DNA from 2 places in the Pseudomonas sp. NPDC078700 genome. Region 2 is predicted to be linked to the other one. Evidence: predicted binding sites of a transcription regulator. Region 2 holds the regulator's gene; the other holds the start of a gene.
What was found. Region 2 encodes LexA, which represses DNA repair genes until DNA is damaged. Its sites were predicted from a motif close to CTGTNTNNNNANACAG; they were not measured.
Positions count from the first base shown of each region.

Region 1: the regulator LexA is predicted to act here: its motif matches at 8,096-8,111, upstream of recN (DNA repair protein RecN).

Region 1 is NZ_JBITUI010000002.1:897,370-907,466, reverse strand. Features, by position in the region: gene carB (carbamoyl-phosphate synthase large subunit) at 1-1,587, opposite strand, end outside; gene carA (glutamine-hydrolyzing carbamoyl-phosphate synthase small subunit) at 1,626-2,774, opposite strand; gene dapB (4-hydroxy-tetrahydrodipicolinate reductase) at 2,982-3,785, opposite strand; gene dnaJ (molecular chaperone DnaJ) at 4,018-5,160, opposite strand; gene dnaK (molecular chaperone DnaK) at 5,354-7,270, opposite strand; gene grpE (nucleotide exchange factor GrpE) at 7,370-7,939, opposite strand; gene recN (DNA repair protein RecN) at 8,136-9,809, shown strand; gene fur (ferric iron uptake transcriptional regulator) at 9,915-10,097, opposite strand, start outside.
Region 2 is NZ_JBITUI010000001.1:351,510-361,606, forward strand. Features, by position in the region: gene ACIGCM_RS01665 (CsiV family protein) at 1-6, shown strand, start outside; gene ACIGCM_RS01670 (S-methyl-5'-thioinosine phosphorylase) at 88-825, opposite strand; gene nagZ (beta-N-acetylhexosaminidase) at 834-1,832, opposite strand; gene ACIGCM_RS01680 (L,D-transpeptidase family protein) at 1,854-2,378, opposite strand; gene ACIGCM_RS01685 (TetR family transcriptional regulator) at 2,426-3,133, opposite strand; gene lexA (transcriptional repressor LexA) at 3,390-3,998, shown strand; gene sulA (SOS-induced cell division inhibitor SulA) at 4,009-4,482, shown strand; gene ACIGCM_RS01700 (hypothetical protein) at 4,652-4,885, opposite strand; gene ACIGCM_RS01705 (DUF6586 family protein) at 4,963-5,481, opposite strand; gene topA (type I DNA topoisomerase) at 5,609-8,221, opposite strand; gene ACIGCM_RS01715 (DUF1653 domain-containing protein) at 8,337-8,573, opposite strand; gene fadA (acetyl-CoA C-acyltransferase FadA) at 8,695-9,870, opposite strand; gene fadB (fatty acid oxidation complex subunit alpha FadB) at 9,900-10,097, opposite strand, start outside.

The DNA of each region.
Region 1 (10,097 bases), on a different contig from region 2:
CACGCGCTTATAAACTGGCAGCACCTTGAGCTTGTGGCGATGGCTGCGCAGGTTCTTCTCGGTCACACCCAGCAACTTCGCCAGACGTGCATCAGAGAAACCTTTGCGCTTGAGCTTGAACATCACATCACGGTCAATGCTGGTCAGGCCTTGAGTTTTGATGCGCTCTTCGTCCTTGATCAGGTCTTCGATCTGAACCAGGAACCACTCATCAATATTGGTAAGGGCGAATACTTCTTCAACCGTCTTGCCTGCACGGAAGGCATCACCGATGTACCAGATACGGTCTGCGCCCGGCACGATCAGCTCACGCTTAAGCGTGCTTTCGCTTTCCGGATCTTTCAGGTCGAGCTTAGGATCAAGACCTGCCACACCCACTTCCAGACCGCGCAAGGCTTTCTGCAGGGATTCCTGGAAGGTGCGACCAATGGCCATGACTTCGCCCACAGACTTCATCTGTGTCGTCAGGCGGGCGTCTGCTTTCGGGAATTTCTCGAACGCAAAGCGTGGGATCTTGGTGACTACGTAATCGATCGCAGGCTCGAATGAAGCCGGTGTGCGACCGCCTGTGATGTCGTTCGACAGTTCATCAAGGGTGTAGCCAACCGCCAACTTGGCAGCGATTTTAGCAATCGGGAAGCCGGTAGCCTTAGACGCCAGCGCCGAGGAACGCGATACACGCGGGTTCATCTCGATCACAACCATACGGCCCGTGTTCGGGCAAATACCGAACTGGACGTTGGAACCACCGGTTTCTACGCCGATTTCACGCAGCACTGCCAAAGAGGCATTACGCAGAATCTGGAACTCTTTGTCGGTCAGGGTTTGCGCCGGGGCAACGGTGATCGAGTCACCTGTGTGCACGCCCATTGGATCAAAGTTTTCAATGGTACAGACGATGATGCAGTTGTCCTTCTTATCGCGGACAACCTCCATTTCGTACTCTTTCCAACCGATCAGGGATTCGTCGATCAACAGTTCGCGAGTCGGCGACAGGTCGAGACCGCGTGCGCAGATTTCTTCGAACTCTTCACGGTTGTAGGCGATACCGCCACCGGTGCCGCCCATGGTGAAGGACGGACGGATGATGCACGGAAAGCCGACTTTCTCGAGAACCGCGTAGGACTCTTCCATGCTGTGGGCGATACCGGAAACCGGGCACGCCAAGCCGATGTCTTTCATGGCCTTGTCAAAGCGCGAACGGTCTTCGGCTTTGTCGATGGTGTCAGCATTGGCACCGATCATCTCGACGCCGAATTTTTCCAGCACGCCGTGCTTTTCAAGATCAAGCGCGCAGTTCAGTGCAGTCTGGCCGCCCATGGTTGGCAGCAGTGCATCCGGACGCTCTTTCTCAATGATCTTGGCCACAGTCGACCACTTGATCGGCTCGATGTAGGTGGCGTCAGCCATCGACGGGTCGGTCATGATGGTGGCTGGGTTGGAGTTCACCAGAATGACCCGGAAACCCTCTTCTTTAAGCGCTTTACAGGCTTGAGCACCGGAATAATCAAACTCACAGGCCTGGCCGATAACAATCGGGCCAGCGCCGAGGATCAGGATGCTTTTTATATCATTACGTTTTGGCATTTTTACTCACTCGAATCCGTTGGTCACAGTCAGCAGGCTTAGCGGCGCTTGGCCATGGCTTCGATGAAGCGATCAAACAAAGGCGCAACGTCGTTTGGACCCGGGCTCGCTTCAGGGTGACCCTGGAAGCTGAACGCGACTTTGTCGGTACGCTCGATACCCTGCAAAGTGCCATCAAACAACGACTTGTGAATCGCCCGAACATTGCCTGGCAGTGTTGCCTCATCCACAGCAAAACCGTGGTTCTGGCTGGTGATCATCACTACACCGGTGTCGAGGTCTTGAACCGGGTGATTGGCACCGTGATGGCCATGGCCCATCTTCACGGTCTTGGCACCCGAGGCCAGCGCCAGGAGCTGGTGACCAAGGCAGATGCCGAAAACTGGAATTTCAGTTTCCAGCACCTCTTTAATAGCGGCAATGGCGTAGTCGCAAGGCTCAGGATCACCCGGGCCGTTGGACAAGAACACGCCATCAGGATTCATCGCCAAGACTTCGCTGGCCGGGGTTTGTGCCGGCACCACAGTCAGGCGGCAACCGCGAGCAACCAACATACGCAGGATGTTTAGCTTAACGCCGTAGTCAAAAGCGACCACGTGGTAAGGCAGCTCACTATCAGGCACTTCGGCGTGACTGTCGGTCTTCAGATCCCAAACCGTCGAGCGCCACTCGTACTGCTCAGTGCAGCTGACGACTTTGGCCAGGTCCATGCCTTTGAGGCCCGGGAAGCTGCGCGCCAGCTCCAACGCTTTTTCTTCGGTGGCATCATCGCCAACCAAGATGCAGCCATTTTGCGAGCCTTTCTCACGCAAAATGCGCGTCAGGCGGCGGGTATCGATATTGGCAATGGCAACAGTGCCATTTTCTTTCAGGTAATCAGGCAGCGACTGCTTGTTGCGCCAGTTACTGGCGATCAGCGGCAGATCACGAATAATCAAACCCGCAGCCCAAACACGATTCGACTCAGCATCTTCCGGCGTGGTGCCGGTGTTGCCGATATGCGGATAAGTCAGGGTAACGATTTGCTGGGCATAGGAAGGATCGGTAAGGATTTCCTGATAGCCGGTCATGGCGGTGTTAAAAACCACCTCACCGATTGTATGGCCATCGGCACCGATGGCCTCGCCACGAAAAATGCTGCCATCAGCAAGGGCTAAAATGGCAGCTTTAGGGGCTGGCTTACTCAAGAAAACCTCCGAAGATCAAAGCTTGAAGCAAACGCAGATTGTAAAAAAGCGGGATGACGTGTGAACCGTCATCCCGCTTTTTTTATGAATTCATTCTGCGTAACTTTTAGTGGGCACACTAAAGCAGAAAGCTTACAGGAAAGTGGCTTTTTGGTCCACCCAACTTACGCTAAAAATTCATCGATTACACACCGCTGATCGAGTGCCTCAATTCAGCTCCAGAACATCCTGCATATCATAGAGCTTTGCCGGCTTGTCCTTGAGCCACAAAGCCGCGCGAACGGCGCCCTTGGCAAAGGTCATGCGGCTGGACGCCTTATGAGTAATCTCAACCCGCTCGCCTTCTGCGGCGAACAGTACCGTGTGATCACCCACCACATCACCGGCGCGGACCGTGGCAAAGCCGATAGTTTCACGTTCGCGAGCACCGGTCTGACCTTCACGCCCATAGACCGCGACCTTTTCCAGATCACGCCCAAGCGCCTTGGCAACCACTTCACCCATGCGCACGGCAGTTCCAGACGGCGCGTCAACCTTGTGCCGGTGGTGCGCTTCAATGATTTCGATATCAACTTCATCACCCAACACACGTGCAGCAGTGTCGAGCAATTTCAGGCAAAGATTAACCCCGACACTGAAGTTGGCTGCAAAGACGATAGGGATTTGCTTGCCCGCCTCGTTAAGCAACTGCTTTTCTTCAACGCTAAACCCCGTAGTACCGATGATCATCGCCTTGCCAGCGCTGCGGCAGATCTCAAGGTTTTTCAGGGTGACCGTTGGATGGGTGAAATCGATCAGCACATCAAAATCATCAAGCACAGCATTCAGGTCGCCTGACAGCGCAACGCCGATCTTGCCAACGGCAATCAACTCACCAGCATCAGCACCCACTAGACTGCTATCCGGACGATCAACCGCCGCACTCAAGCTCGCGCCTTCAGCCTGCTGGACGGCCTCAATCAGGGTTTTACCCATACGCCCAGCGGCGCCCATCACGGCAATACGTTGCATATCAATCTACTCCAATCTGAAAACACAAAGGCCGGATGACCACGCCACCCGGCCTTTAGGAACCCCTGAAAAACTACTGCGCTAGGTATTGCCGTGTTGAAAAGCTGCTTAAAATGCTCATTTACTGCAGTAAACTCCGCTTTCTCGCACCTTCTCGCCTTGCACTCCCGTCGCTCGCTACATTTTTCAAAGGCTCCTTAGGAAGTTACTCAGCGTACTACTTCTGTAACCGTTACAGGTCGCCGAAAAAGCGTTTCACACCTTCAAACCAGCCACTGGCTTTCGGTGAGTGAGAACTGTCACCTTCGATCGACTTGCGAAACTCTTCAAGCAATTCACGCTGACGACGATCAAGCTTGACCGGGGTTTCGACAGCCACACGGCACATCAAATCGCCAGCACCACCGCCACGCACAGGTGCAACACCCTTGCCACGCAGACGGAACAACTTACCGGTTTGCGTGCCTTCCGGGATCTTCAGTTTGACCCGACCATCCAGGGTCGGCACTTCCAATTCACCACCCAGCGCCGCATCGGCAAAGCTGATTGGCACCTCACAGTACAGGTGCTTGCCGTCGCGCTGGAAGATTGCGTGCTCGCGGACATTCACAACCACATACAGATCGCCTGCCGGACCACCCATGGCACCGGCTTCGCCTTCACCGGAAAGACGGATACGGTCACCGGTATCAACACCCGCCGGGACTTTAACCGACAGGGTTTTGTGCTCTTCAACACGCCCCTGACCATGGCAAGAGCCACACGGATCAGTGATCATCTTGCCACTGCCATGGCAACGCGGGCAGGTCTGTTGCACCGAGAAGAAGCCCTGCTGCATACGCACCTGACCAATACCACCACAGGTCGTACAGGTCACAGGCGTAGTGCCTTTCTTGGCACCGGAACCATCGCACGTCTTGCAGTTAGCCAAGGTCGGCACGCGAATGGTCACGGTCGTGCCACGCACGGCCTCTTCCAAGTCCAGCTCAAGGGTGTAACGCAAGTCGCTGCCGCGCTGCGCACCACCACGACCACGGCCGCCAGCACCTGCAGCGCCACCGAAGAAATCACTGAACACATCACCGAAAATATCGGAGAAGTTCGCCCCACCGAAGCCCGCACCACCTGCGCCAGCGCCCCCCATTGACGGGTCAACGCCTGCATGACCGTACTGGTCATAAGCGGCACGCTTGCTCGAATCAGACAGCACTTCGTAAGCCTCGTTGGCTTCCTTGAACTTATCTTCCGAGACTTTATCGTCAGGATTACGGTCCGGGTGATGCTTCATCGCCAGGCGTCGGTAAGCTTTTTTCAGCTCAGCTTCGCTGGCGCCGCGCTCAACACCGAGCACCTCGTAATAGTCACGTTTAGACATAAATCCTCAATACCTCAAACAAATCGTTAAAAAGCTATCGCACCTGCGTCTCTGATTAACGCCTTGCAAATCATTCCCTCCAGACACGCCAACGCGGGAGCAAGCTCCCGCGCGGCGAATCATACAGGTTGTGACTCACGCCACAACCGGCTGGAGCCTTGGTGCATCAGGGATGCACCGAGCAAGCGTTCGCTTACTTGTTGTCTTTAACTTCTTCAAACTCAGCATCTACAACGTCATCAGCAGAGCCTTGATCGTTGCCTTCTGGCTGGGCTTCAGCACCCGGCTGTGGCTGCTCGGCGTACATTTTCTGCGCCAGAGGTGCAGTGGCTTCCGAGAGTGCCGCCACTTTAGCGTCGATCTCTTCTTTGCTGTCGCCTTTGACTGCAACTTCGAGGTCACCAATGGCTTTCTCGATGGCCGCTTTCTCTTCCTCAGTGGCTTTGTCGCCAGCTTCGGTGAGCATTTTGCGGCTGGCATGTACCAGTTGGTCGCCCTGGTTACGTGCAGTTGCCATCTCTTCGAACTTGCGATCTTCGTCAGCGTTAGCTTCGGCGTCACGCACCATTTGTTCGATTTCTTCCTCGGACAGACCCGAGTTAGCCTTGATCACGATCGACTGAGTTTTACCCGTCGCCTTGTCTTTAGCGCCTACGTGCAGGATACCGTTGGCATCAATGTCGAAGGTCACTTCGATCTGCGGCACGCCACGTGGAGCAGGTGGAATCTCGGCCAGATCGAACTTGCCCAGCGACTTGTTCTGCGAAGCTTGCTTACGCTCGCCCTGCAGCACGTGAATGGTCACAGCGCCCTGGTTGTCATCGGCAGTCGAGAACACTTGCGATTTCTTAGTCGGAATCGTGGTGTTTTTCTCGATCAGCGCAGTCATCACGCCGCCCATGGTTTCGATACCCAAGGTCAGAGGCGATACGTCGAGCAGCAGCACGTCTTTGACGTCGCCAGCCAGAACCGCACCCTGAATGGCCGCGCCCATGGCAACAGCTTCGTCCGGGTTAACATCTTTACGCGCTTCTTTACCGAAGAAGTCAGTGACCAACTTCTGTACCAACGGCATACGTGTCTGGCCACCGACCAGAATTACGTCGTTGATCGCGCCCACGTCTACACCGGCGTCTTTCAACGCGATGCGGCAAGGCTCGATAGTGCGCTGAACCAGATCTTCTACCAGCGACTCAAGCTTGGAGCGCGAAATTTTCACGTTCAAGTGCTTAGGACCGGACGCATCTGCAGTGATGTACGGCAGGTTAACGTCAGTCTGCTGGCTTGAAGACAGCTCGATTTTAGCTTTTTCAGCAGCTTCTTTCAGACGCTGCATGGCCAGCGGGTCACCCTTAAGGTTCATGCCGCTTTCTTTCTTGAACTCGTCGACGAGGTAGTCGATCAAGCGGATGTCAAAGTCCTCACCACCGAGGAAGGTGTCACCGTTGGTCGCCAACACTTCGAACTGGTGCTCGCCATCAACTTCGGCAATTTCAATCACCGAAACGTCGAAGGTACCGCCACCCAAGTCATAAACGATGACAGTGTGGTCGCCCTTGGCCTTGTCCATACCGTATGCCAATGCGGCTGCGGTTGGTTCGTTGATGATGCGCTTAACGTCCAGACCCGCGATGCGGCCGGCGTCTTTGGTTGCTTGACGCTGGCTGTCGTTGAAGTAAGCCGGAACGGTAATTACCGCCTCAGTCACCGCTTCGCCCAGGTAGTCTTCGGCGGTTTTCTTCATCTTTTTCAAGATTTCAGCCGAGATCTGTGGCGGAGCCATTTTCTGGTCGTTTACTTGTACCCAAGCGTCCGCATTGTCAGCTTTGACAATTTTGTACGGCACCATCTGGATGTCTTTCTGCACAACTTCTTCGTCAAAACGACGACCGATCAAACGCTTCACCGCGTACAGGGTGTTGTGCGGATTGGTCACTGCTTGACGCTTAGCCGACTGGCCCACCAGGATTTCGCCATCGTTTGCATAAGCGATGATCGACGGAGTGGTGCGCGCGCCTTCGGCGTTTTCAATAACTTTAGCTTTGCCGTTTTCAAGAACGGAGACGCAGGAGTTGGTTGTCCCCAGGTCAATACCGATAATTTTACCCATGATTACTCTCCCGAAACTTTGATAATTCCGCGCTGGCTCTGAACCCGCTGCGGTAGCACTAAATCGCTTGACTGTTTAATGGGGTCTGAAAAATTAATTTCAAGCCTTTTCATCAATTGATGGTGTCGGCGCGGCAGGTGCCTTGCTCACAACAACCATTGCCGGACGCAACAAGCGGCCGTGTAACTGGTAACCCTTCTGGAACACCTGAATCACGCTGTTTGGCTCCAGCGTTGCGCTTTCCTGCATGGCCATTGCCTGATGCAATTCAGGGTTAAAGGGTTGGCCATGTGGGTCGACCGCTTCAAGCTGGTGGCGCGCCAAGGTGTCGCGGAACAACTTCAGGGTTAGTTCCATGCCTTCACGCACTGCCTTGATCGCCTCATCATCTGGGCTCGACAGCTCAAGGCCGCGCTCCAGACTGTCGACAACCGGCAACAGGTCGTTGGCAAATTTCTCCAAGGCAAACTTGTGCGCCTTTTCTACATCTTGATCTGCGCGACGGCGAACGTTTTGCAGATCAGCAGCCATGCGCAGCGATTGATCCTGCGCAGCAGCCAACTGCTCTTCAAGCGTTTGCACGCGAGCAGCCAGTTCATCACCCGGCGTCGCTTCTACTGCTGCGTCTGCCTCGGGAATCTGCGAATCCAGGGTCTGTTCGTCAGCCATGCCTCATCTCTCCTCTAAATAACTGGCGTGAGTCTTAATCCACGCTTCTGCACAGGTATATGGGGGCGGTTTTTACTGCTTCAAGGGTAAAGCAGCGGCAAATACGCAAGATGACACACAGCCCACAGAAGGATATTGCCAGCAGCGAAAAAACTACTGTATAAATAACCATGTCGAACACTTCGGAGACCTCGCCATGCTGGTGCACCTGTCCGTACACAATTACGCAATCGTTGAGCATCTCGATCTAGAGCTGGAGCGCGGCATGAGCGTAATCAGCGGCGAGACCGGCGCAGGTAAATCGATCATGCTCGATGCCCTTGGCCTGACCCTGGGTGATCGCGCAGACAGCGGCGTGGTGCGTCGCGGTGCCGACAAAGCCGACATCCTCGCCAGCTTTGACCTTGATGACATTCCCGAGGCGCGCACCTGGCTAACGGAGCGTGATCTGGACAATGACGGCCCTTGCATTCTGCGTCGAGTGATCACCGCCGAAGGCCGCTCGCGTGGCTACATCAACGGATCACCCTGCCCGCAAGCCGACTTGAAAGCCCTGGGCGAGCTGTTGATTGATATCCATAGCCAGCACGAGCACCAGTCACTGCTCAAGGCCGAAACCCATCGGCGTCTGCTCGATGAGTTTGCCGGCAGTCAAGAGCTTGCCCGCCAGGTATCACTTGCAGCACAACGCTGGAAACAAACCAAGAACGAGCTGGAACGTGTTTCCAGCATCGGCGACGAACAACGCTCGCGCCATCAATTACTCAGCTACCAGCTTGAAGAGCTGGATAACCTGGCGTTGGTCGATAACGAACTGGAACAACTTGAGCAAGAACACAAAAACCTGACCAATGCCGAGAGCTTGCTCGGTGCGTGCCGTCAGGTATTGGAGCTGTGCAGCGAAAGCGATGCTGGTAACGTGTTGTCCGCGCTGACCGGTAGTCTCAACCGCCTGAGCAGCTTTCAAGGTCAGCCAGGGGCATTAACCGAAGCCAGTAATATGCTCGCCAACGCGCAAATTCAAGTTGAAGAAGCTGTCGGCGAACTCAATCGCTTTATCGATCACTTTGATGCTGACCCCGAGCGCCTGCAAACCCTCGAAGAACGCCTTGATGCCATCTACACCTTAGCGCGCAAGCACCGCATCCAGCCCGACCAGCTACCGCACATGCAGCAACAGTTGTTTGATGAGCTCGAAAGCCTGAACGCTGACGACCAAGCGGCTGAGCGCCTCACTGAAGAACTCAGCGCCTACGAGCGACACTATCAGGAAAAAGCTGCCGAGCTAAGCCGCCTGCGTGACAAAGCCTCGGCAAAGCTTGGCAAAGCGGTAGAGAAGGAAATGCAAACCTTAGGCATGCCGGGCGGACGCTTCAGCATCAAACTGCTGGCCAGCAGCAGTGCCGAACCCCATCCAAATGGCATGGAACAGGTCGAGTTTCTGGTCAGCGCCAACCCTGGGCAGCCGCTCAAAGCACTGGCTAAAGTTGCATCGGGCGGTGAGTTGTCGCGCATCAGCCTGGCCATTCAAGTGATTACCGCACAGACCTCTCGCGTACCAACGCTAGTGTTCGACGAAGTTGACGTAGGTATCGGCGGGCCAACAGCTGAAGTCGTAGGCCAGTTGCTTCGCCGCCTGGGTAGCCGCGGCCAAGTGTTAACAGTCACTCACCTGCCACAAGTGGCCGCGCAGGGCCATCAGCACCTGTTCGTACACAAAGCACGGGGCAGTGACGCCACACGTACGGCGGTCAGCAAACTCAGCAACGAACAACGGGTTGAGGAAATTGCACGAATGTTGGGTGGCGTTGACTTAACCGATGAGTCCATCGCCCATGCCCGACAAATGGTTAGCAGCGCCCAAGCTTGAACATTCTCAGCCAAGAGCGGGCATAAAAAAGGCGACCAATAATAGGTCGCCATTTTAATCACGAGCCCGAGCATGCCGCGCAACGTGCAGGGAAACCAAGCCCCCTTAGCGTTTTTTGCGCACGTAAAGCACCAAATTATGGTCTACGAGCTCAAAGCCATGTTCATTTACAATTTCTTTTTGACGCTTTTCGATCTCAGTATCGAAAAATTCAATCACTTCACCGGTGTCCACACAGACCATATGGTCGTGGTGGCCGCCGTCAGCCAGTTCAAACACTGCATGGCC
Region 2 (10,097 bases):
CAATAAACCTGAACAGATGAGCGGATAAGGCTTTTTATCCGCCGCTGGGTGGCTGACGCTGTTTTCAGCCACCATTACTGCCCGGAGTCAGTCGCTCAGCACACGCGCCAATACCGCCTTGACCTTGTCCATGCCATCAACGAGTGCCTGCTCGATTTGCGCCATGGTAATCAGCTCATTGCTCTTGCCAGCCGCGGGGTTAACCACCAACGACAAGCAGGCGTAAGGCAGATCCAACTCTCGAGCCAACACGGCTTCAGGCATGCCGGTCATACCGACAATATCGCAGCCATCACGCTCCATACGGGCAATCTCAGCCACAGTTTCAAGGCGCGGCCCTTGAGTGGCACCATAAACACCATGACTACTGAACTCACAGTGCTCAGCCATTAACGCAGCGCAAAACTTGTCACGCAACGCCTCGTCGTAGGGATGGCTGAAATCAACATGGGTGACATGATCCAACTCACCCGCAAAATAGGTGTGTTCACGCCCACTGGTGTAATCAATCACCTGATGCGGCACGCAGAAATGGCCGGTGCCCATGGCCATATGGATACCACCCACCGCGTTGACCGCAAGAATGGCCTGCGCACCCGCCTCCTTCAACGCCCATAGATTGGCGCGGTAGTTAACCTGATGTGGAGGAATACGATGCGGGTGACCATGACGCGCTAAAAACAGCACTTCACGGCCAGCGTACTCACCGCGCAGGACTGCTGCTGATGGTGCGCCAAACGGGGTGTCGATATTGAGCGCAGCGGTGATCGTCAGGCCTTCGAGTTGCGTCAGGCCGGTGCCGCCGATAATTGCGTAGACAGTCATGCTTATTCCTATTCAATCAACTGAGCTGCGCGCAAGGCGCGTGTTGCTTCAAGCCAACGCGGGCTCTGGCGATATTCAATGCCGGGAAAAGCTTGACGACGCATTCGCGCCAAACCATCCGGGGCCACCACCGCCAGGCGCTGCGCAGCACTCAGCGCCAGTTCAGCCGCAGCCCTGTCATTGCACACCAACCCCATGTCACAACCGGCGCTCAAGGCGGCTTCTATCCGGCACGCCGCATCCCCCACCACATGAGCGCCTGCCATGGACAGGTCGTCACTGAAAATCACACCTTTGAAGCCCAGCTCGCCGCGCAGGATGTCTTGCAGCCAACGCCGCGAGAACCCGGCAGGCTGATCATCAACTTGCGAATAAATTACGTGCGCCGGCATCACCGCAGCCAACTGATTACCCAACCGGGCAAACGGCTGCATGTCTTGCGCCCGGATCTGCTCGAGGCTGCGCTCATCGACCGGAATCGCAACATGGGAGTCGGCCTCCGCCCACCCATGACCGGGGAAATGCTTACCTGTTGCCGCCATGCCAGCTTGATTCATGCCGCGAATAAATGCGCCCGCCAATTGCGTCGCGCGTTGAGCATCACCCTCAAACGAACGACTGCCAACCACTGCGCTGCGCTGGTGATCAAGATCCAGCACCGGTGCAAAACTTAGGTCCAAGCCGACCGCCAAGACCTCAATGGCCATAATCCAGCCGCAATGTTCAGCCAACTGTTCAGCGTTGGGATTGTCGGCCAATGCACGCATGGCAGGTAGGCGGACAAAGCCTTGGCGCAGACGCTGAACCCGACCGCCCTCCTGGTCAACAGCGAGCAATAAGTCCGGACGAATTTGCCGAATAGCTGTGCTCAATTCACGGACTTGGCGCGGGTCTTCAATGTTGCGCGCAAACAGAATCAAACCGCCAACTTCAGGTTGACGCAAAATTTGTCGGTCTTCAGCCGTTAGCCAAGTGCCGTCAATGTCGAGCATCAACGAGCCTTGCAAAGATGAACTCACAAGAAATCCTTAATCAAGAGGTAGAGCGGCCCAGTCAGGACACGGCGCTTCGTCAATCATCACCGCACAGTTGACCGGTACCTGTTCGAACAGTTGCAGCACATCCGAGTTGCGCATGCGCACGCAGCCATGGGAAAGCGCTACGCCCATGGGCTCAGTGTCTGGCGTGCCATGCAGATAAACATAGCGGCGGAAGGTATCAACATTTCCCAAGCGGTTGCGCCCAGGCTCACACCCGCTAAGCCAGAGAATCCGAGACAAAATCCAGTCGCGTCCCGGTGCGGCTTCGGCCAGTTCAGCTGACCAGACTTCACCCGTCCAGCGCCGTCCACGCAGCACAGCACCGAGGGGCAAGCCAGCGCCAATCTTCCCCCGCACCAGATGCCGGCCTCGGGGGGTGCAGCCAGAGCCATTCTGCTCGCCCACACCATTGAGCGCCGTGGAAACTGGCAGGCGCAGCAACAGCCGATTATCAGCAAAACCATAGAGGCACTGATCGGCAATGGAGATATGTAATAAATCGAGAGTAGCCATGGCGGCTAGCTTAGCGGATCAACCCTCAAACGCCCACCCATTGTGCGTTAAACCTTGGCGGCAAGCGGCTGACTTTTAACCCGCGGGCGCAATTTCGCAGCCGCTAAAGCTGGATCACTCACACCTGACTCGGAGCGCATACCGGCCGCCAAGAAAGGCACCATCAAGCGCATCACTTGTTCAATCGAAGTATTCACCCCGAAATCAGTCTCAGACATAGCGCGCAATGCCTTGATACCCGACATGCTGAATGCAGCGGCGCCCAGCATAAAGTGCACACGCCAAAATAACTCAAGGGGTGGAATACGCGGAGCAGCTTCATGAACCAGCATCATGTAGCGGCGAAACACCTTGCCGTAGACCTCTTCTAGGTACTTACGCAAGTGCCCTTGGCTTTGACTGAAAGCCAAGCCAAGCAAACGCATGAAAATTGACAAGTCATTGCCACTACGGGGTTTAACCGCAAGAGCATGCTCGACCAATAACTCAAGGAGTTCTTCAAGCGACATCGCAGTGTCTGGCTTGGCCTGACGGCGGTCCAGTTCACGTTCAAGGCTGGCACAGAAAGGCCCCAAAAAACGCGAGAAAACAGCTTGGATCAGGGCTTTTTTCGAGCCGAAATGATAGTTCACAGCTGCGAGATTGACCCCAGCCTTGCTGGTAATCAAACGCAGAGAGGTTTCTGCGAAACCTTTCTCGGCAAACAGTTGCTCTGCAGCATCCAGAATGCGTTCAACAGTTTCCGACTGAGCCATTAGCTATCACCTGACAAACACTTGTTTGAAACATACGTTTCGGCTCTATGCATTGTCAAGCATTGCGATGCCGTCTTTTACCGCAGACTTTGATGCTGGCCCATTAATAAAACAAGACGCTCACCAAACCAGCTAAGTAACACCGCGCCAGAACAAAATAGCACGATTAAATCAAACCAATTGCAAATGGATGATTGCCAAGCACGATTCACTGTATATAATCCCAGTCACTGTATATAAAAACAGAGCTGACCCAATGATAAAGCTGACGCCACGCCAAGCCGAGATTCTTGACTTCATCAAGCAATGCCTTGAAGGCAATGGCTTTCCGCCTACTCGCGCGGAGATTGCGCAAAAGCTTGGCTTCAAGTCTCCGAACGCAGCTGAAGAGCATCTCAAAGCCCTTGCCCGCAAGGGCGCAATAGAGATGACACCCGGCGCATCGCGCGGGATTCGTATTCCAGGCTTCGAGCCTAATGCAGAAGAGGACGGCTTACCTGTTATTGGCCGTGTTGCCGCTGGCGAACCGATTCTGGCGCAACAGCATATCGAGGACTCTTGCCGGATCAACCCCGAGTTCTTCCATCCCAAAGCGGATTACTTGTTGCGTGTGCGCGGCATGAGCATGAAGGACATCGGCATACTTGATGGCGATCTATTAGCCGTGCACACCACCCGCGAGGTCCGCAATGGCCAGGTAGTAGTGGCGCGCATTGACGATGAAGTCACGGTAAAACGCTTTAAGCGCGAAGGCAGTAAAGTCTGGCTGATTGCCGAAAACCCTGAGTTTGCCCCAATCGAAGTCAATCTCGAAGAGCAGGAACTTGTCATTGAAGGCTTAAGTGTCGGTGTAATTCGCCGCTAACGGAGTATTTATGCAGCTGTCTCAACCGCTCAATCAGACACAACTTCCACTGTTCGAGGCTTTCATGGCTGTCAGCGCTCCTGCACTGCCGCAAGAAGCACTCAACGATGCTTGGCAGGATCAACCCCAAGCATTCAGCGAATTGTCGCTTCGAGGCGCCGCGAGACACTGCCTAACGCTATTGGCACCCATCCTTCGCGAACTGAGCGAAAATGACAACGAGCGCTGGCTGACACTTATTGCCCCACCGAGCAACCTGACTCAAAGCTGGCTGCGCGACGCAGGCTTAAACCGTGAGCGCATCCTGTTACTGCACCCTCGCGGCGAGCAAAGCGCACTGCAACTGGCAGAAGATGCCTTGAAGCTAGGCCGCAGCCACACGGTAGTTAGCTGGCTTCACCCGCTTGAACGCACTGCACGTCAAACCCTCGAAAATGCAGCTCGCGAAGGTGGCGCACAGAGCTTGAATATTAGCCTGGGCTGAACTGAAGAAAGGCTTATTGCGATTAGTCGCCATCGACTCAATGGATGCTACATCCGGCCCGCGGACTTGTCAGAACCGGCAAGGTGGACGACGTTTTTCCGTCCACTATTCAAACCCTAGCTATTGAGCGGCGCGGGGTAAGTGTCGCCTTAGACGTAGGCAGGCAGGATTAATGAAGAACCCGCGCTTCGCCTTCATGCTGAAAGTCGTTCTCGGCGAGGCGCCCGGCCATCTGCACCCCTACATTGAGCATGGCTTTGGCCACTTCAACATGCTGCCCTTGCAGGAATGACTTCGCGTCCGAGGAGAAATCCAGCACTACAAGCGCCTCCTCATCGTCTGCGCGGCGCAAGGCGATACGGCCATCAGGTAGTTCTACGATTTCTAAAAACGAAGTAGGCATTGATTTGAGTCTCCACGTTAGCCGCCCATTGTAACAGCCGACTAGAGCCACGCCCTAGCCCGCTGATCAATAATGGCTCACCACTCACTCAGCGACTCGCGAAAGCGTCGCGCCAGAGCGGTTATTTGTTTGCGCCAAGCTTCTAAGGTTTCACGCTCAAGCAACTCTGGCTGCTGATCAATGCTAATCGCCTCAATCAAAGGCGTAGTTGGATCAACCTTGGTTTTTTGCTGCATCTGGGGCGGTTTGTGCAGGGCCTTGTAAGCCTCCAACAATTGCGCCAACCAGGTTTCAGCATTGCCTTTAAGCTCAACCAACTCGGAGAACTCCGGGCTTGGCGCGGACTCCAGCATCGACCGGTCTAACAAAACCTCAACCTGAGGCGACTGGCTGTTGGGCAAGCGATAGTAGCCTGCAATCTCATGGCATAGGCCAAGCACAGAGCCATACAGGTGAAACAGCGCAGCCTCACGCTCAGCCTGGATCAAGCCTTGCACATTCATTGCCTGCGACGCTTCAGCCTTACGCCATGACTCCAACGACAAGCCAGCGTAAAAGATTTTTTGATTGGTGCGGGTGTACAACTCGTTAGCCATGGCCAACCACTCCTCAACAGGTCATTGATCAAGGCCTCACGTAGGCCGAGCCGGTTGACTCAGTGAATTCTGGTGGAAAGATTAAACGTCCGCTTGCGCAGGCCAGCGGCCTGCGCAAGGGCTGCAATCAACGTTTTTTGTCTTCGACCTTCCACTTACCGCCGTCAAAGAATGCTTTCCAGCCTGTGGGTTTACCTTCAACCTCAGTCTGTACATATTGCTCTTTGGTTTTGCGGCTGTAACGAATAACCGCCGGACGGCCTTCGGGATCTTTCTGCGGCGCGCTAAACAGGAATTCGTACTTCGGATCGATCTCATCTTTGTGCGGCAGAATCTCGATCACCAGCGGTGCGCGGGTTTCACGATTCTTCGGAAACTGACTGGCGGCCAAGAACAGACCCGATGCACCATCACGCAGCACATAGGTGTCATTAACTTTTTCGCATTTCAGTTCAGGCATTTTCACCGCATCCATTTTCGGTGGCGCCGGCTCACCACTGCGGAGCAATTTGCGGGTGTTCTTACACTCGCTATTGGTGCAACCAAAGAACTTGCCAAATCGGCCGGTCTTCAGTTGCATCTCGCTGCCGCATTTATCGCACTCAAGGCTCGGGCCTTCGTAGCCCTTGATGCGGTATTGCCCGGTTTCAATCTCGTAACCCGCACAATCCGGGTTGTTACCGCAGATATGCAGCTTGCGCGTTTCATCCAGCAAATAGGCATCCATCGCTGTGTCGCAAATCTTGCAACGGTGCTTACCCAGCAGCACCAGGGACTCCGACTCACCTTCATCGTCCGCCGCGATTTCATCACCTGGTACCAGGTTAATGGTCGACTTGCAGCGTTCTTTGGGCGGCAGGCTATAACCTGAGCAACCCAGGAAAACACCAGTAGACGCCGTGCGAATCATCATCGGGCGACCACATTCGCGGCAGGCGATATCCGTCAGCGTCGGTGTATTGGCACGCATGCCAGTGTCGCCATCGGCGGCCACTTCAAGTTTTTTCTTGAAGTCACCGTAGAACTCGTCGAGCACGTTCTTCCACTCGCGCTCGCCCTGTGCAACGTCATCGAGATTCTCTTCCATGCCGGCGGTAAAGCCGTAATCCATCAGATTGGAGAAACTTTCAGACAGACGCTCAGTGACAATGTCGCCCATCTTTTCCGAGTAGAAACGACGGTTATGCAAGGCCACATAACCGCGATCCTGAATGGTCGAAATGATGGCGGCATATGTCGATGGACGACCGATACCACGCTTTTCCATCTCTTTAACCAGGCTGGCTTCGGAGTAGCGCGCAGGCGGCTTGGTGAAGTGCTGGCTTGGGTCGAGCTTGACCAGCTTCAGCGCTTCGCCCTGCTTCATCTCAGGCAGTACAGCGTCATCGCCAGGCTTGCTCACTTGCGGCAAGGCACGGGTGTAACCATCAAACTTGAGAATACGGCCCTTGGCGCGTAATTCGAACTGCGACGCCTCGACCGTCACGGTGGTCGACAAATATTGTGCTGGCGGCATCTGGCAGGCCACAAACTGACGCCAGATCAAGTCGTAGAGACGCTCAGCATCGCGCTCCATACCACTGAGCTGAGTTGGCTTGGTGTTGACATCGGAAGGACGAATCGCTTCGTGAGCCTCCTGTGCGCCCTCTTTGCTGCTGTAGGTGTTCGGTGTTTCCGGCAGGTACTTTTTGCCGAATTCATCCTCGATAAAACTGCGCACCATGGTCACAGCGTCAGCCGACAGGTTGGTCGAGTCGGTACGCATATAGGTGATGTAACCGGCCTCATACAGACGCTGGGCCATCATCATGGTCTTTTTCACGCCAAAGCCCAGGCGATTGCTCGCAGCCTGTTGCAACGTCGAGGTGATAAAAGGCGCAGAAGGCTTGCTGCTGGTCGGCTTGTCTTCACGCTTGGCGACGCTGTAGCTGGACGACTTGAGGGTCTCCAGCGCAGCCATGGCCTGAGTTTCGTTGAGCGGTTTGAATGCAGCGCCATTTTCACGGGCAACTTCAAAACGCACAGTGTCTTTTTTGCCGGTGGCCAGATCAGCGTGGACTTCCCAATACTCTTCTGGAACGAAGGCGCGGATCTCTTTCTCGCGCTCAACCACCAATTTGACCGCTACCGACTGCACGCGACCGGCAGACAGGCCACGGGCAATCTTGGCCCATAGCAGCGGCGAAACCATGTAACCCACTACACGGTCGAGAAACCGTCGGGCCTGCTGCGCATTAACCCGATTGATATCGAGTTCGCCCGGCTTGGAGAACGCCTCTTGAATGGCCTTCTTGGTGATCTCGTTGAACACCACGCGCTTATAACGGCTGTCATCACCACCAATGGATTCGCGCAGGTGCCAGGCAATGGCTTCCCCCTCGCGATCCAAGTCGGTTGCGAGATAGATGGTGTCAGCGTCTTTGGCTAAGCGTCGCAGTTCATCAACGACTTTTTCTTTGCCCGGAAGGATCTCGTACTTAGCTTTCCAGCCATGCTCGGGGTCAACCCCCATGCGCGCCACTAATTGGCGTTTGGCTTTTTCCTTTGGCGACAGAGCCGGAGCCTCGCCTGCAGCAGCTTTTCCGCGCTTGGCCGGTTCTTTGGCCGCGCTTGCCGAACCACTGGTGGGCAGGTCACGGATGTGGCCGATGCTCGACTTCACCACGTACTCGTTGCCCAAGTACTTGTTGATTGTCTTGGCCTTGGCCGGGGATTCCACGATGACCAGCGATTTACCCATGGATCAGAAAATTCCTGAATGTGAAGAAAAGAAAAGGCAGCAGACGCCTTGTCTGGCACCGCTATATATAGTGGCGCTTAAGGCAAGGTCAAGTTTAGGTGTTCTGCAGAGTGCTTCAAGGTTGGCCAAAAAGCGGCGTTTCAGCTTCGACTAGAGCAAAGCGCGGAACGCTTTCACCGTCAACATCAACACGCTCGCAAAACATACCGAGCGGACGCACCCAAAGCCCATAATCCCCGTACAGCGCCTGATAAACAACGACCTGCTGCTCAGTTTCGGAGTGTTGAGCAACGCCAAAAACACGGTATTCAGGGCCTTTGTAATGGCGGTAAAGACCGGGTTTTATCTGCATTTCTCAATTCCTAATAAAAAATTCGCACAATACGGCTGAAAAATGCAGTGCATTCATTTTCAGCAATAGTCAAACAAACAAAAACCGGGGCACATGGCCCCGGTTTCACATCTTGGAACGGTTAAACGCGTTCGAAGACAGTGGTGATGCCCTGACCGAGGCCCACGCACATAGTCGCAACACCCAAGGTGCCGTTGTTTTGCTTCATTACGTTCAGCAGGGTACCGGAGATACGTGCACCGGAACAACCGAACGGGTGACCCAAAGCAATCGCACCACCGTGCAGATTGACCATTTGATCCATCTTATCGAGCACTTTGAGGTCCTTCAGCACAGGCAATGCCTGAGCGGCGAAGGCTTCGTTGAGCTCCATAAAATTGATGTCAGCCATGGTCAGACCAGCACGCTTCAAGGCTTTCTGAGTCGACGGTACTGGGCCGTAACCCATGATCGCCGGATCAACCCCAGCAACGGCCATCGCGCGCACCACAGCCATAGGCTGGATACCTAGATCCTGAGCACGCTGAGCGGACATCACAATCATGCACGAAGCGCCGTCAGTGATCTGCGAGGAAGTACCTGCAGTCACGGTGCCGCCTTTAGGATTAAACGCTGGACGCAAAGCAGCCAAGCTCTCAAGCGTAGTTTCCGGACGAATGGTCTCGTCGTAATCGAAAACCTTGAGGAAGCCATTCTCGTCGTAGCCTTCCATCGGGATGATTTCATCCTTGAAATTGCCTTCAACGGTCGCCTTCTGCGCCAAACGGTGCGAACGCTCACCAAACGCATCTTGCTGCTCACGGCTGATGCCATGCATTTTGCCGAGCATTTCAGCCGTCAGGCCCATCATCCCCGATGCTTTGGCAGCGTACAGCGACAGGTGCGGGTTTGGATCTACGCCGTGCATCATGCCAACGTGGCCCATGTGCTCAACGCCGCCAACCACGAATACATCGCCGTTACCGGTTTGAATCGCCTGTACAGCGGTGTGCAGTGCGCTCATTGAAGAACCGCACAGACGGCTTACAGTCTGACCTGCACTGGTGTGCGGGATCTGGGTCATCAACGACGCCATGCGCGCGATGTTCCAGCCCTGCTCCAGCGTCTGGTTTACACAACCCCAGATCACATCTTCGACTTCAGCCGGATCGATCTTCGAGTTACGGTCTAGGACGCCGCGAATCAGGTTGGCCGACATAGTCTCGGCACGGGTGTTACGGTGCATGCCGCCTTTGGAGCGCCCCATCGGGGTGCGACCGAAGTCGACAATCACTGCATCTCTTGGGTTCAAGCTCATCATTTTACCCTCGCTAAATCGTTGCGCGATTAACCGAAAAACTTCTGGCCGTTCTTGGCCATTTCACGCAGCTTTTCAGTTGGCTGGTACAACGCGCCCAGATCGGCGTACTTATCGGCCAGGGCTACAAATTCCGCTACACCGATGCTGTCGATGTAACGCAGTGCACCACCACGGAACGGCGGGAAGCCAATACCGTAGATCAGGCCCATATCGGCCTCTGCAGC